DNA from 4 places in the Hathewaya histolytica genome. Region 3 is predicted to be linked to each of the others. Evidence: riboswitches for the same ligand, from Rfam matches in the RefSeq annotation. Region 3 holds a riboswitch; each other region holds the start of a gene.
The links. Region 3 has a riboswitch for cobalamin ahead of FGL08_RS08210 (energy-coupling factor ABC transporter permease). Riboswitches for the same ligand answer to the same signal wherever they lie in the genome.
Positions count from the first base shown of each region.

Region 1: another riboswitch for cobalamin. It lies ahead of FGL08_RS08985 (DUF4430 domain-containing protein); the one in region 3 lies ahead of FGL08_RS08210 (energy-coupling factor ABC transporter permease).
Region 2: another riboswitch for cobalamin. It lies ahead of FGL08_RS04375 (sirohydrochlorin cobaltochelatase); the one in region 3 lies ahead of FGL08_RS08210 (energy-coupling factor ABC transporter permease).
Region 4: another riboswitch for cobalamin. It lies ahead of FGL08_RS08665 (ABC transporter substrate-binding protein); the one in region 3 lies ahead of FGL08_RS08210 (energy-coupling factor ABC transporter permease).

Region 1 is NZ_LR590481.1:1,842,916-1,846,130, forward strand. It holds gene srtB (class B sortase) at 1-587, opposite strand, end outside; gene FGL08_RS08985 (DUF4430 domain-containing protein) at 633-1,745, opposite strand; cobalamin riboswitch at 1,963-2,167, opposite strand; gene FGL08_RS08990 (DUF2691 family protein) at 2,384-3,049, opposite strand; gene FGL08_RS08995 (DEAD/DEAH box helicase) at 3,162-3,215, opposite strand, start outside.
Region 2 is NZ_LR590481.1:940,814-944,028, reverse strand. It holds gene FGL08_RS04380 (cobyric acid synthase) at 1-704, opposite strand, end outside; gene FGL08_RS04375 (sirohydrochlorin cobaltochelatase) at 789-1,622, opposite strand; cobalamin riboswitch at 1,769-1,943, opposite strand; gene FGL08_RS04370 (hypothetical protein) at 2,059-2,709, opposite strand; gene FGL08_RS04365 (hypothetical protein) at 2,729-3,214, opposite strand.
Region 3 is NZ_LR590481.1:1,667,723-1,670,937, reverse strand. It holds gene yfcE (phosphodiesterase) at 206-748, shown strand; gene FGL08_RS08215 (HTH domain-containing protein) at 770-946, shown strand; cobalamin riboswitch at 987-1,166, shown strand; gene FGL08_RS08210 (energy-coupling factor ABC transporter permease) at 1,351-2,082, shown strand; gene FGL08_RS08205 (energy-coupling factor ABC transporter substrate-binding protein) at 2,069-2,383, shown strand; gene FGL08_RS08200 (YitT family protein) at 2,539-3,215, shown strand, end outside.
Region 4 is NZ_LR590481.1:1,777,563-1,780,777, forward strand. It holds gene FGL08_RS08660 (FecCD family ABC transporter permease) at 1-134, opposite strand, end outside; gene FGL08_RS08665 (ABC transporter substrate-binding protein) at 138-1,274, opposite strand; cobalamin riboswitch at 1,695-1,882, opposite strand; gene FGL08_RS08670 (GNAT family N-acetyltransferase) at 1,959-2,483, opposite strand; gene FGL08_RS08675 (pseudouridine synthase) at 2,620-3,215, opposite strand, start outside.

The DNA of each region.
Region 1 (3,215 bases), 180 kb from region 3:
AAAGTCTTTCTATAATCAAAGTCCGCCTCTATAATAAGGACGGAGAATACTTGAAATTTATATTTTTCAGGAAATATAGTTAATTCTATTACATTGTTATTATTAAAAAACTCTCTATCCCGAAAACCTTTTAAATCTGCAAACATACTTCCGTCCTTCATATTGTGACCATATAAAACTATATTTTGTCCTGATAAACTATTACTAGTTAATTTATTTCTATAATCAATAAAAATAGTTCCATACTTACTTTCATTCTTTTTAATATCATTTTTAATATAGAATTCATTATTTTCACATTGAACTACTGGATAATTTATTTTTGTATTCTCAATCTTTATACTTCCTTTTATATCACTATTTATATCAAGTAATTCCTGAATAAGATTTCTATTATCAGTGTTATTTTTATTTAATTGATTTTCAACTATTTGGGAAAGTGTATTAGATAATTCATCGTTTAATTTTTTATTCTTGTGTGATTTATATATCACATTAATTAAACTAATTCCTGAAAAGAGAAAAACAATAAATGAAATTATAAATATTATTTTTCTTATTATCTTAATATCTTTGTTAAATATCATATTTAACCCCTTCCCCAAAAGTGATCCTATATTTTAATGTAACATCTACTTCAAAACTTTATTTAATTTTGCGTAAACCTCATCTATTGATTTTTGTGTAGCATCTAATTGAGATGCTACTTTCATTGCTTCTTCATATGTTGTTTTAACCAAATCTTTTGATAGTATTTCTTCTTTATTCTTATCTGAATTTATAGATGAAAGCAATGATAACAACTGATCTTTATTAGCTACTTTATAAAAGTCTGTGCTTTCACCACCCATAGCATATCCACCACCAATATCTGAACCATATCCAAATAAAGTGAACTGTGCACGCAATACATCACCATCACCTAAATAAGAATCTGAAAACCCTACATTTGGGAATACATTGTTTACAGCGTACATCCATCCTGACATAAAAGTATAATCAAACTCTCCTAAAGATTTAGAATCAGATAGTTCATCTGGTGGCCAGTGTCCTTCTTTCTCCAAAATTTTTTTCAGATTACTTGGAACTTTATTCTCGATATTTATAGGAGCATTCAATTTTTGAGCTTTTTCATTATCCTTGCAGCCTTTCTTAAATACTCCACCATCTCCTATCATTGATAGATAAAAAGAGCTCTCTAATCTCCCAGTATGGTTATAAGAAAAGCCTTTTTCAGTAAGAATACGATCAAGTACCTGCGCAGAATTTTCTCCTTCATAAAGAGGAACCCTTATAGGTTCAACTATAAAGCCTCTACCAATGGTTAATGCTTCTACTGTGCATGTGGCATGACCAATCAATTCACCATCTAAAGCTTTTTTGTATGTAATTGCATAGGTCTTAGTTTCTGTTTTATTGTTAGCAGAAGCCTTTACAACAACAATATTTTTGCCTTCCTGTTTAAATTTAATTGTATAGCTTGTCTTGTTTTGATCATCCCAGTTTGGCTTTACCTCTTCCCCATTGAGAGTAACCTCGCTTGGAATTTTCTTACCATCTAGTCTTGCCATAACGTCAAATGTTTTTTTACTGCCTTTTAGTGTAACACCATCAGTCAGTGTTGTTTCTAAAGAAATTTCTCCAGTTACAGCAGCTGAAACTGATGTAGGAACTGCCATTATCATCATGAACAGCACCAATAACAAACCAAAGATTCTTTTTGCCTTCATACTTTTGGTCTTCATTTTTATTCCCCCTTTATAATTTTTTATTGACTATTATATAGTCTATTAAAATAGCTAGCGTTAAATTTTCACACTAACCAAAAAATAAAAAGAGAACCGAAATTCGGTTCTCTCTTAAAACAGATTATTAAAAACTTAATTATAAATAATAAGTCACAATAAAAATACTTATTACTTCCATTAAAATAATCAAGTCAAGATCCCACCGACATTGCTTGAGTAGCAAAACATAAAGGCAGGTCTCCTGACTCGAAATCATTCTACTTGCTTAAGTCTTCCCAGTATTACCAGTGACTAAAAACATAAAAATATGTTCTTTAATAAGCTTTCGTCCTTCTCACAGTAGCGGGGGCTGTTATGGAATTGCACCATATTCCCTTTTAATGTATTTTTAAATATCAACCTCTTGTCTATAATATTTGGTTTTAACTGAATTATATATCATTTATGGAAATAAGACAATAGACCTTGAAATATTTTTCTTTTATTCCTAGATTACTATTTCCATATCATATGTAACTTCATAACTTAACACTACAACGCTTAATTTATAATTGTTCCATTTAGATAACTAATCTTTGATAATTACTTAATGTAATCTATACAAATACTTTTCATAAAGTATTTGTATAGATTTATTATTTTAAGTTTTCATCTAAGATTTTATTTATACAGATTATAATATCTTCATCTTTAACTAAAGATTTTCTTTCTGAATATAACTTATTCCAAATAAAATATTTTTGATGTAATGTTTTTTCATTAAGTTCAATATTTCTTCTGCCTAATTCCTCTATTAACAACTTTTCTATATAATTAATTTCAGAATTATCTCTTGTGTTTTGTGCATATAAATCTTCTGATAAAGGAAAACTAGCTCTAAACTTATCTACTAGATCATCATGTTTACTAGTAAATAATGTAAGAGAACTATCCCAAGGAACAATTTCAATACTAGCAAGGGGATGCTGAATTCCTACATCATCTATCCAAAATCCCTCATACCCATCTGCAAATGGTAAATCATATTTTAAAACTTCTTCAAGATTATTTTCTTTAGGAAATCCAGAAAAAACTCCCCAAATAAACTGCATATCCTCTTCATTTATAATATCTGTAAGTTCTTCACCTGTAAGCCAAATATATTCCTTAGAAAATAGGTTTTCATATTTTTTATTTATAGGATAGCATTCACAATCTGTAATTAACCAATTGTATCTTAGCTGCTCATTATCTATAGCATTAAAAATTTCACCAAGATAACTATATGTTTCTTGGCCTTTTTCTAATATTGCACTTTTCATTTTCCCACCTCACCCCCTATATACTAACGTAACCTTCTTTATATTTATATATTATAATAAATGTAATTCTTCAAAATTTATATACTATATATTTAAAACTAATTATATTACTCTATTTTATCTCCTTATTAACGTACTTCTTAAGTAATGCACTTGAGCTCTCTCC
Region 2 (3,215 bases), 730 kb from region 3:
CCATCTTCATCTTCTAGAGCCAAACGGAAATAAGGAACTACACCTAAAGTAGGAACTTTTATAATATCTTCAAGCATAGTTAGTCCTGGTTTTAGAATTTCTACATCTCCTCTAAACTTGTTTATAATAGTTCCCTTAACCCTTTTTTTCTCCTCTTCATTAAATAAAACCATGGTTCCAGCAAGTGATGCAAATACTCCACCCTTATCTATATCACCAATTAAAAGAACTGGTGCGTCTACAAGTTCTGCCATACCCATATTTACAATGTCATTATCTCTTAGATTAATTTCTGCAGGACTACCAGCACCCTCCATTACAACTACGTCATATTCCTTTTCCATTTCCTCGAACTGTTCCTTTAGCATTTTGCTAAATTGAGGTTTCATTTTATGATATTCCATGGCTGTGCAATTACAATGAACTTTACCATTTACAATAACCTGACAATTTTTGTCCCCTGTAGGTTTAAGTAAAATAGGATTCATAAATGCCTCTGGTTCCATACCACAAGCATAAGCTTGAAGTACCTGAGCTCTTCCCATTTCCTTACCGTCTAGTGTTATATAAGAATTAAGGCTCATATTTTGAGATTTAAAAGGAACCACTTTATAACCATCCTGTTTTAATATTCTACAAAGAGCAGTAACTAAAATACTCTTACCAACTGAAGAACCAGTACCTTGAAACATTATTCTTGCCATATGAAATTCATCTCCCGATTTAATTCTATCTCACTTTAATTATTTTCCCTTATTAATTATATTTAACTTTCTATATTAAATACTTTACTTCATTCCCTTTTGGTTTTTTCCAAGTTCTTTATATCTTCCTTCTATAGCATCATCTAAATGTTGAAGGTATAAGTCTTGAATCTTTTTATTCTCACCAAGACCGTGCATATAGATATTAACCTTCATTCCCTCTGCTTCTAAAATTGACTTGTAAGAGTCTTCATCATCACCAGCCATATCATTTTGAGCATGATCTCCTGCAACTAACATAAATGGCATTAAAGTAACTTCCTTTACCCCATCAACCTTCATACGCTCTAAAGCTGTGTTTATATAAGGATAGCCTTCTACGTTTGCAATATAAACATTTCTTATGCCCTCATCATGAAGCACACATTGAAAACAAGAGTATACTGCATTAGAATAATGAGCAGTACCGTGACCCATGAAAAGGATGTTTTTATGATCTTTAATTTGCTCTTTTATGGCATCTACCATAAGAGTGTAATCATCTGGATGGCCTTCTTCCTCACCCTTAAAGTATATTAGAGGTCTTCCAATTTCTATTCTCTTAAAGGCATCTTTATAACCATGAGTTAATATTTTCTTAATATAATCAAATTCTACACCAGGTATTAAATGAAGAGGTTGGACTATAACTTCTTCAAAACCTTCATTGTTAAGCTTTTCTAATGCTTCCTCTGGAGTGTCCACATGCATATCATAAACTCTTTTAAGTTTTCTAATTATAATATGAGAAGTAAAAGCACGTCTCACTTCATAATCACCGTAAGTTTCTTTTACCCTATTTTCAATAGCCTCAATAGTCAACTTTCTTGTGTCCTCATAACTAGTTCCAAAGCTTACAACTAAAATAGCCTTTTTCAAAGAAAAGCCCTCCTTAAATTATATGTTTTATTAAATAAAAAAACTCGGCCCTTTAGAGCCGAGAGTATCTTTCAATATGCTATGCCTTTTATATACAGAATATTTAACATTTCATATCTTAGATTTGCATTTCCCTCCGAATGCTCCTAATCTAAAACTTTTAGGCAGGTCTCCTGACTTATGAATCTTCCTCCCCTTACCCTTCCTCATCTTATGAGTGGCATTGCAAGGTTTGTCCTCATTTACAGTAGCGGGGGCTGCTGTGGACTTTAACCACATTCCCTTTTCACCTATAAAGGCACCTAAAACATGTTATTTAGTTTTAAATTTCTATAAATTTCGTATAAATAAATTTATATAACAAGTTTATACTATTGAAAGGATGGTGTCAATATTTATGAAGGTAAAGAATAATTACTTTCTCTTAATTATGTTTTTATTTTATATTTTTTAAAGTATAGATATTTGATGCATTTAATGGAACTGTATTTAAATAAGTTTCTCCTGTTTTATTAAAGAAAACTGCGTAAGTTATTCCATTATTGCTCCCATCTCTTATTCCTCTTACTTGAATTACTCCTTTATCAGGTACTCCAATCTTTACAGCCTTATGCCTAATTGCAAAAGGTTCAGTATGGGGGGATCCATCTACAAAAACTTGAACATAATCTCCATCTTCTTTAGATGAAAAATTCCATATAGAAAGCTCTATTTTTCCATATCCCGTGGCTGATTCTATTGAAAAGTCTTTTGGTTCTAGCTTAAGTGTTTCTTTGCTTAGCATATCTCCAACCTTAACATTCTCAGTCTTTCCTGATACAAGATTTGTTTTATAATTTGCAGTACCTACTTTATTTGCTAAAGCCCCAAAATAAACCATAAAAAGTAAGAATAGTACACCTATCACCTTTCTAAAATTTTTCATAGAAGGAGTTATAAAAGCATCTTTTTCTTCATTTTCTTCAAATCTTTTGTATGAATTCTCTTCATTAATATTCTTTTCAGCTTCATCTATTATATTAGTTCTTTCATGTTCACTAAAAACTCCAATTTCTTCAGATAATTCTTCTTCTCTAAACTTTTTCATATTATGATCTCCTTTCCAGCTAAACCCCTTCGCTGTAATTTTGCATTTTCTCTTCATCCCTTAGCATAAAGTCTGCAATAGGATTTTTAGAATAATAAACAGATATAAATACTCTCCAAAGTATTAAAGAAATTATAAATATTATTATTCCAAACCTATGTCTACCAGTATTTAAAGTAATATAACTCCAATTTAGCACCTCTACTCCAAGGGCTACAAATAAATTAGTTATTGTTAAAAATTTAATTGTTTCAAATAAAGAAGGAAACATAACATACATCTTTCTTAAATTTCTAAATCTAAGTGAAATATAAGTTAATATTAAAATTGCTATAATTAAAGAAATATAGTCGTTTGTTACTGTATACCCTGTTTGAATTATTTTAACTCCATCTGCTATACCCTTAATTGGTGCAAAAATTAATATCATTAAAATAATAGGTATATAAAGTACCCCGTAAATAATTGCTATTAAATTACTTATAGCTTTTAAAAGTTTATCCATG
Region 3 (3,215 bases):
CATTAATTATACTAAATATCAATATGAAATTATTAAAAGTTTTACATTTATATGATATAAATAATATTGGTATTTAATATTATCAGGTTGATTGTTCTTTGTGTTCTTTAAATTTCAAAAAATATGATATAATATAAGAGATAGTATCGTTGTTTGATATATCTATTTAAAAAAAATTACTTAGTTTTGTTAAGAGGTGTTTTAAATGAAGATTATGTTTATATCTGATATTCATGGTTCTTTATATTTTTTAAATAAAGCATTAGAAAGATTTGAAGAGGAAAAAGCAGATTATATAGGGATTTTAGGAGATGTATTATATCATGGACCTAGAAATGATTTACCAAAAGAATATAATCCAAAGGATGTTGCAAAAATCCTAAATAGGTATAAAAATAAAATAATAGCCGTAAGGGGAAATTGTGATAGTGAAGTAGATCAAATGCTTATAGACTATCCAATGCTTAGTGATTATAGTATAATTTTTTTTAATAACAAGAAAATATTTTTAACTCACGGACATATTTTTAATAAAGATAATATGCCTCATTTTAATATAGGAGATATTATGATAAGTGGTCATACTCATATTCCAAGTATAGAACATATAGACGGGGTAACTTTTATAAATCCTGGTTCTATATCTATACCTAAAGGTGGAAGTGAAAATTCTTATGGTATTTTAAATGAGGATGGATTCTCAATTAAAAATTTAAATGGAAAGGTTATATTAACTTTAAATATATAATAGACTAAAGGAGGAATAAGAATGAATACAATAGAAATGGTTTTAAATAGTTTAAAAGAGGCAGGGGAACCGCTAAAGGCTGGAGAGATAGCAGAAAAGACTGGTATTGACAAAAAAGAAGTGGATAAAGCTATAAAAAAATTAAAAGCCGAAGAAAAGATAACTTCTCCTAAGAGGTGTTATTATACTATTGCATAATATTATCTCACATGATAATATTAAAATATATTAAAAAATAATAAAATGTAATGTTTAGGTTCTATTTGTAGATTAATAGGGAAAGTGGTTGAATTCCACTACAGCCCCCGCTACTGTAAAAGATGATGAAACTCAAAAATGCCACTGTATTTTTATATGGGAAGGTAGAGGAGTAAAAGGATTCTTAAGTCAGGAGACCTGCCTAAACAAATATAAGTAAACTTCGGAGGGAAGTGTAATCTTAATTTATATCCTAGTATAAAGCTTTTATGGATAATTATAAGTTTTATATTATAGTACTGTAAGATTGAACCCTAACCTTCTGAAAGGTTAGGGTTTTTTATCTATATGGGGTTTATTTAAGATTTACATATATATTAATTATTATATAGGGAGGAATATTAATGAAACAATTTAAAAAGTGGGGTGTTTTTACTTTCTTATTATTAACCTTTATGACAACTCCTTTGTATGCTAAGGCTATGCATATAGCTGAAGGCTATTTGCCTATGAAGTGGGTAGTTATATGGTTCGTAGCTTCAATCCCATTCTTTATTTTAGGAATTATTAGGATAAAGGATATTTTTAAGGATGAGCCTAATAAAAAGATGTTAATTGCATTAGCAGGTGCATTTGTTTTTATGTTATCTGCATTAAAAATCCCTTCAGTTACAGGTAGCTCATCACATGCTACTGGTACTGGATTAGGAGCAGTTATTTTTGGACCTACAGTAATGACAGTTTTAGGCGTTATAGTTTTACTGTTTCAAGCAATTTTACTTGCACATGGGGGACTTACAACCTTAGGTGCGAATACTTTTTCTATGGCCGTAGCTGGACCAATGGTATCTTATTTTGTATATAAAATGTCTAAAAAAATGGGTGTTAAAGCTTCTGTAGCAGTGTTTATTGCTGTTACATTAGGAGACCTAGTAACTTATATAGTTACAGCAATTCAACTTGCTATAGCTCATCCAGATGCAGTAGGCGGATTTATGGCATCATGCATAAAATTTTTGGGTATTTTCGCTGTAACTCAAATACCACTAGCTATTGCGGAAGGTATATTATCTACAATAGTATTTAATCTATTAATTGATTATAGAAAAGAGGGGATAATTCATGGGGAAATCTAAAAAGAATATTATACTTCTTATTTTAGTGGTTATTCTTGTTATCTCTCCATTAATAATTAATTCTAAGGCTGAATTTTTAGGAGCAGATGATAAAGCAGAGGAAGCTATAACGGAAATTAATCCTAATTATAAACCTTGGTTTGAAAACATTTGGGAACCACCTAGTGGTGAAGTTGAGAGCCTTATTTTTGCTGTACAAGCTTCCCTTGGTGCAGGAGTAATTTGCTACTTTTTTGGATATTTAAGAGGGAAAAAGAAAGTTATTGATACAGCCAAAAAAGGTTTGAAATGTGAAAAATAAAGAGTAACATAATTCTAGATTAGCCCATGAGTTTCTCATGGGCTTTTATATAGTAGGATGCTTCTTTGAAAATTAAAATATATAATGTATAATTCATATTAAATAATAAGTTATTCTAGTTAATAACTTTATTTAATAAATTAGGAGGTTTTTTTGTGGAAACGTTGATAGACAAAAAGGCTATTAAGAAAGATAGGTCAATAAGATTTTTTACAGTTTTATTAGGTACACTTATTTATTCAATATCGGTTAATATGTTTATAACTCCTCATAAGCTAATTGCAGGTGGTGTAGCTGGTATAGCGCTAATTATTCAATATATAACTAAGATTCCTTCAGGATATTTTGTATTTCTCATAAATATACCACTATTTATAATTGGAATTAAAGAGCTTGATAAGGAATTCGGTGTATATAGTTTAATTGGTATGATTTCTATGTCAATTTTCTTGGTTATAACTAAGGATATTACATCAGTATTTAAAGTTAACGATATATTAGTATCTACTATTTGCGGTGGAGCATTTTGTGGATTAGGCATGGGAATAATATTTAGAAGTAGAGCATCTGAAGGTGGTACAGATATAATATCTGTTATTGTAAAAAAACGTTATGGGGTTAAAATTTCAACTATAACATTTATTATAAATATTTTAATAGTATCAGTGGGTGGATTCTTAGGTACATTTGAGATTGCTGTATACACCATAATATCTATGTACTTAAAATCTATGGTTTTAGATAAAGTTATAGAAGGATTGGATAAGAAAAAACTTATATTTGTTGTGACAAGGGACCCAGAAGGGGTTAAAAAAATCATCTTAGAAAAACT
Region 4 (3,215 bases), 110 kb from region 3:
ACCAAATCTATAATACAAACCATGGCTAATACTACAGTTACTATAACAAATAAAAGAAGTCTTCTTCGGTTAATACTTTTGTATATATCTTCTCCCTTATTTAAATCCTCCAGCACTTCTTTTGGGGTTTGCATTACCTATTCCCCCTTTATCATAAAAGTACCCTCTGGTTTTACAGGTAAATACTTTTTATAGAACTCATTTAAGTTTGCTAGTGGATCTACATCTTTAAACTTTTCTGGGTGAATAGCTTTAGCAATGTATTGAAGATATACGTAATCATAAAGTGTTCTAAGTCCACTGTGATCAACACCATATACTTCTTTATTTTTAACTGCATTTAAGTTATCCCAACCTGGCCTTTTTAAATACATATTCATAGTTTCTAAGGATCTTTCTTTTTTTACATCAAAGCCCATTTCAAATCTTTTTTTACCCTCATCTTTAGAATTAGTTTGTCCAGAAAAAATTATAACCTCTGGGTTTGTAGAAATAACATATTCAGGATTTAATGGCCCGTACTCTTTAATTTTTTCTTTTGCTATGTTGTTACATCTTGCAGTTTTAAGTATGTTTCCCCACAGAGAACTTCCATAAGAGTTTCCATAAGTCTCTGGCCCTTGACTTGCAAGTTCAAAATAAACTGATTTAAATTTACTTTCTGGTATTTCTTTTACTCTATCTTCAACATCTTTTATTTGCTTTTTATAGTTTTCTATAAGTTCCTTTGCCCTTTCTTCTTTTCCTAAAAGCTTACCGAGTATTTCTGTGCTCTTTATATGTTTATCTAAAGTAAATGAATTGTAATCAACTACCGCTACAGGAATCCCAAGATTTTTAATTGTCTTAATACCATCTCCTAGCTTTTTAGCTTGATAAGGTGCAAGGATAACCAAATCTGGTTTTGCTTCGATTAACTTTTCCATACTAAAACTATCTAAATAAATGGATCCTGTGTCTATGCAATTTTCTAGATTTGGAGCTACTTTTGCATATTTTGACCACATTGCATTCATTAAGTCTTTTGTTTCTCCTTTTGACATTGCAACAATTCTATCTAATTTAAAATCTCCAGATATAGCAAAATAATTTTCTATGTAAAAACCTAAAAATATCTTTTCAGCTGGTTTCTTTAAAACAATTTTATCTCCATTAATATCTTCTACCTCAATACTCTTACTTGCTTCCGACTTTTTCTTATCATTGCCTTGTGAGCACCCCCCTAGGCTTACAATCACTAATATAGCTAATATAATGCTAAGTATTTTCTTCATAGTATACCTCCCAAATATCGTTCTTATAACAGATAATTTTTAATCCTATGACTTTTTAATTTAAATCTCTTCCCTACCCCCTTTTGCATTTTATGAATATTCCAAAATGCTTATTATTAAATGCAAATGCATATTATTTGCATTTAATAATATCATACGGCTTATTTTTTATCAAGAATATAATTTAAAAAATATACCATTTAATTATGCTTATCTCATATTTTGAAAATATATTACATATAAGATATTTTAATAATTTATTTTGTAAATTATTTAAGCTAATAACATAGATTATATTATTTACCATGCCAAAAAAATATTTTTCCCCATAAATAATAGCCCTTTAACAATTGTCAAAGGGCTATTTATTCAAAAAAATATTTTTCAAACATATATATACCCCCTATCGCTCGTAGAGTTATAAGTATATTAAAATAGGCAGGTCTCCTGGCTTAAGCATCAACATTCCTACAGCCTTCCCAGTTTCCCAGTGGCATAATTGTAGGAACTCATCTATTACAGTGGCGGGACCGCGTGGGATTCAAACCCACTTCCCTTTTAATTAATAGATATTAATATCTATTAAACCTAATTTTAACATATTCAATTTTATAAAATCATTTTAACATACTACAATCAAATTAAGCAAATAATTTTGAAAATTCCATCACAAAAGATTAATTATTATAATTCTAATACCATATGTATGTCATAGGGTTCTAATTCATACAATTCTTTATTTACTTCACTGGCTACTTTTGCACCCATATAAAAATAAAAACCTACTGTATTTTTAAAGGGTGTAGCCGATATGTACAGGCTTTTAGCACCTAACTCTTTTGCTCTTTTAGATAACAAATTAACTAAATTCTTTCCTATACCCTTTTTACGATAATTATTACTTATATATAACATATCAAGTTTAAGTTGGTCATTATTTCTGCCAATAAATTTGCTTTCTAAGGCTGCTAAACCTACAATTTTATTGTTATCAAATGCTCCATATATTATTCCATTCCTATCATATATATCTTCTAATCTAATAATATATTCATTAAGTTCTTTCAAATTCCAACTTTCAATATTATAAAATTCATTTACTATTTCAAGCTTATTATTCCTAAAATAATAAACCTCATTTACTACTTCTTTTCTATCAACTTGTCCCAATAATGAAAGTTCTGACCTTTTAAGTAATTTATACTCCAAAATGCTCAATCCCCCTTTTATTATCTACCACGTATTTTTAACAATACTCTAGCCCCATAAACTATAATTAATTGTTTAAACGTTCTATAAAGAAATACACCAAATTACCAAAAGTAGAATTTAACACAAAAATTTTTCATAAATTTCCTAGTAACTTTTGAACCTCTAATTCTGTCAATGACCTATACTGACCTTTTTCTAAGGATTCATCTAACATTAATCCCCCAATGGAAATCCTTTTTAAATATACAACATAACACCCTACTGCCTTTAACATACGTTTCACTTGATGCTTACGTCCCTCTGAAATAGTAAGATATCCAGAAACCACAGGCTGATTATATTGACCTGAATCTATATTATATAAATTCTCAATAGGCATTTTATAGTTGAGTTCTTTATACATTCCACTTTTATCAATTTTTATTTTTGCAGGTTTCGTTAGTATTTCACCTTTCGAAATGTAAACTCCTTGCTCCAATTCCTTCCTATCTTCCTCATCTAAGGAACCCAAAGCCCAAAAGAAATAGGTTTTTTCAACATGCTTTTCAGGATACATTAATTTATGTTCAAATTCACCATCATTAGTCAGTAGCAATAATCCTTCCGTATCTTTATCTAATCTTCCAACATGGAATACTCCATTCATGTTAGCATCATGAAAAAAATCAAATACGGTTTTATTAACTTTATCCTTCCTTGCAGTGATATAACCTGCAGGTTTGTTAAACA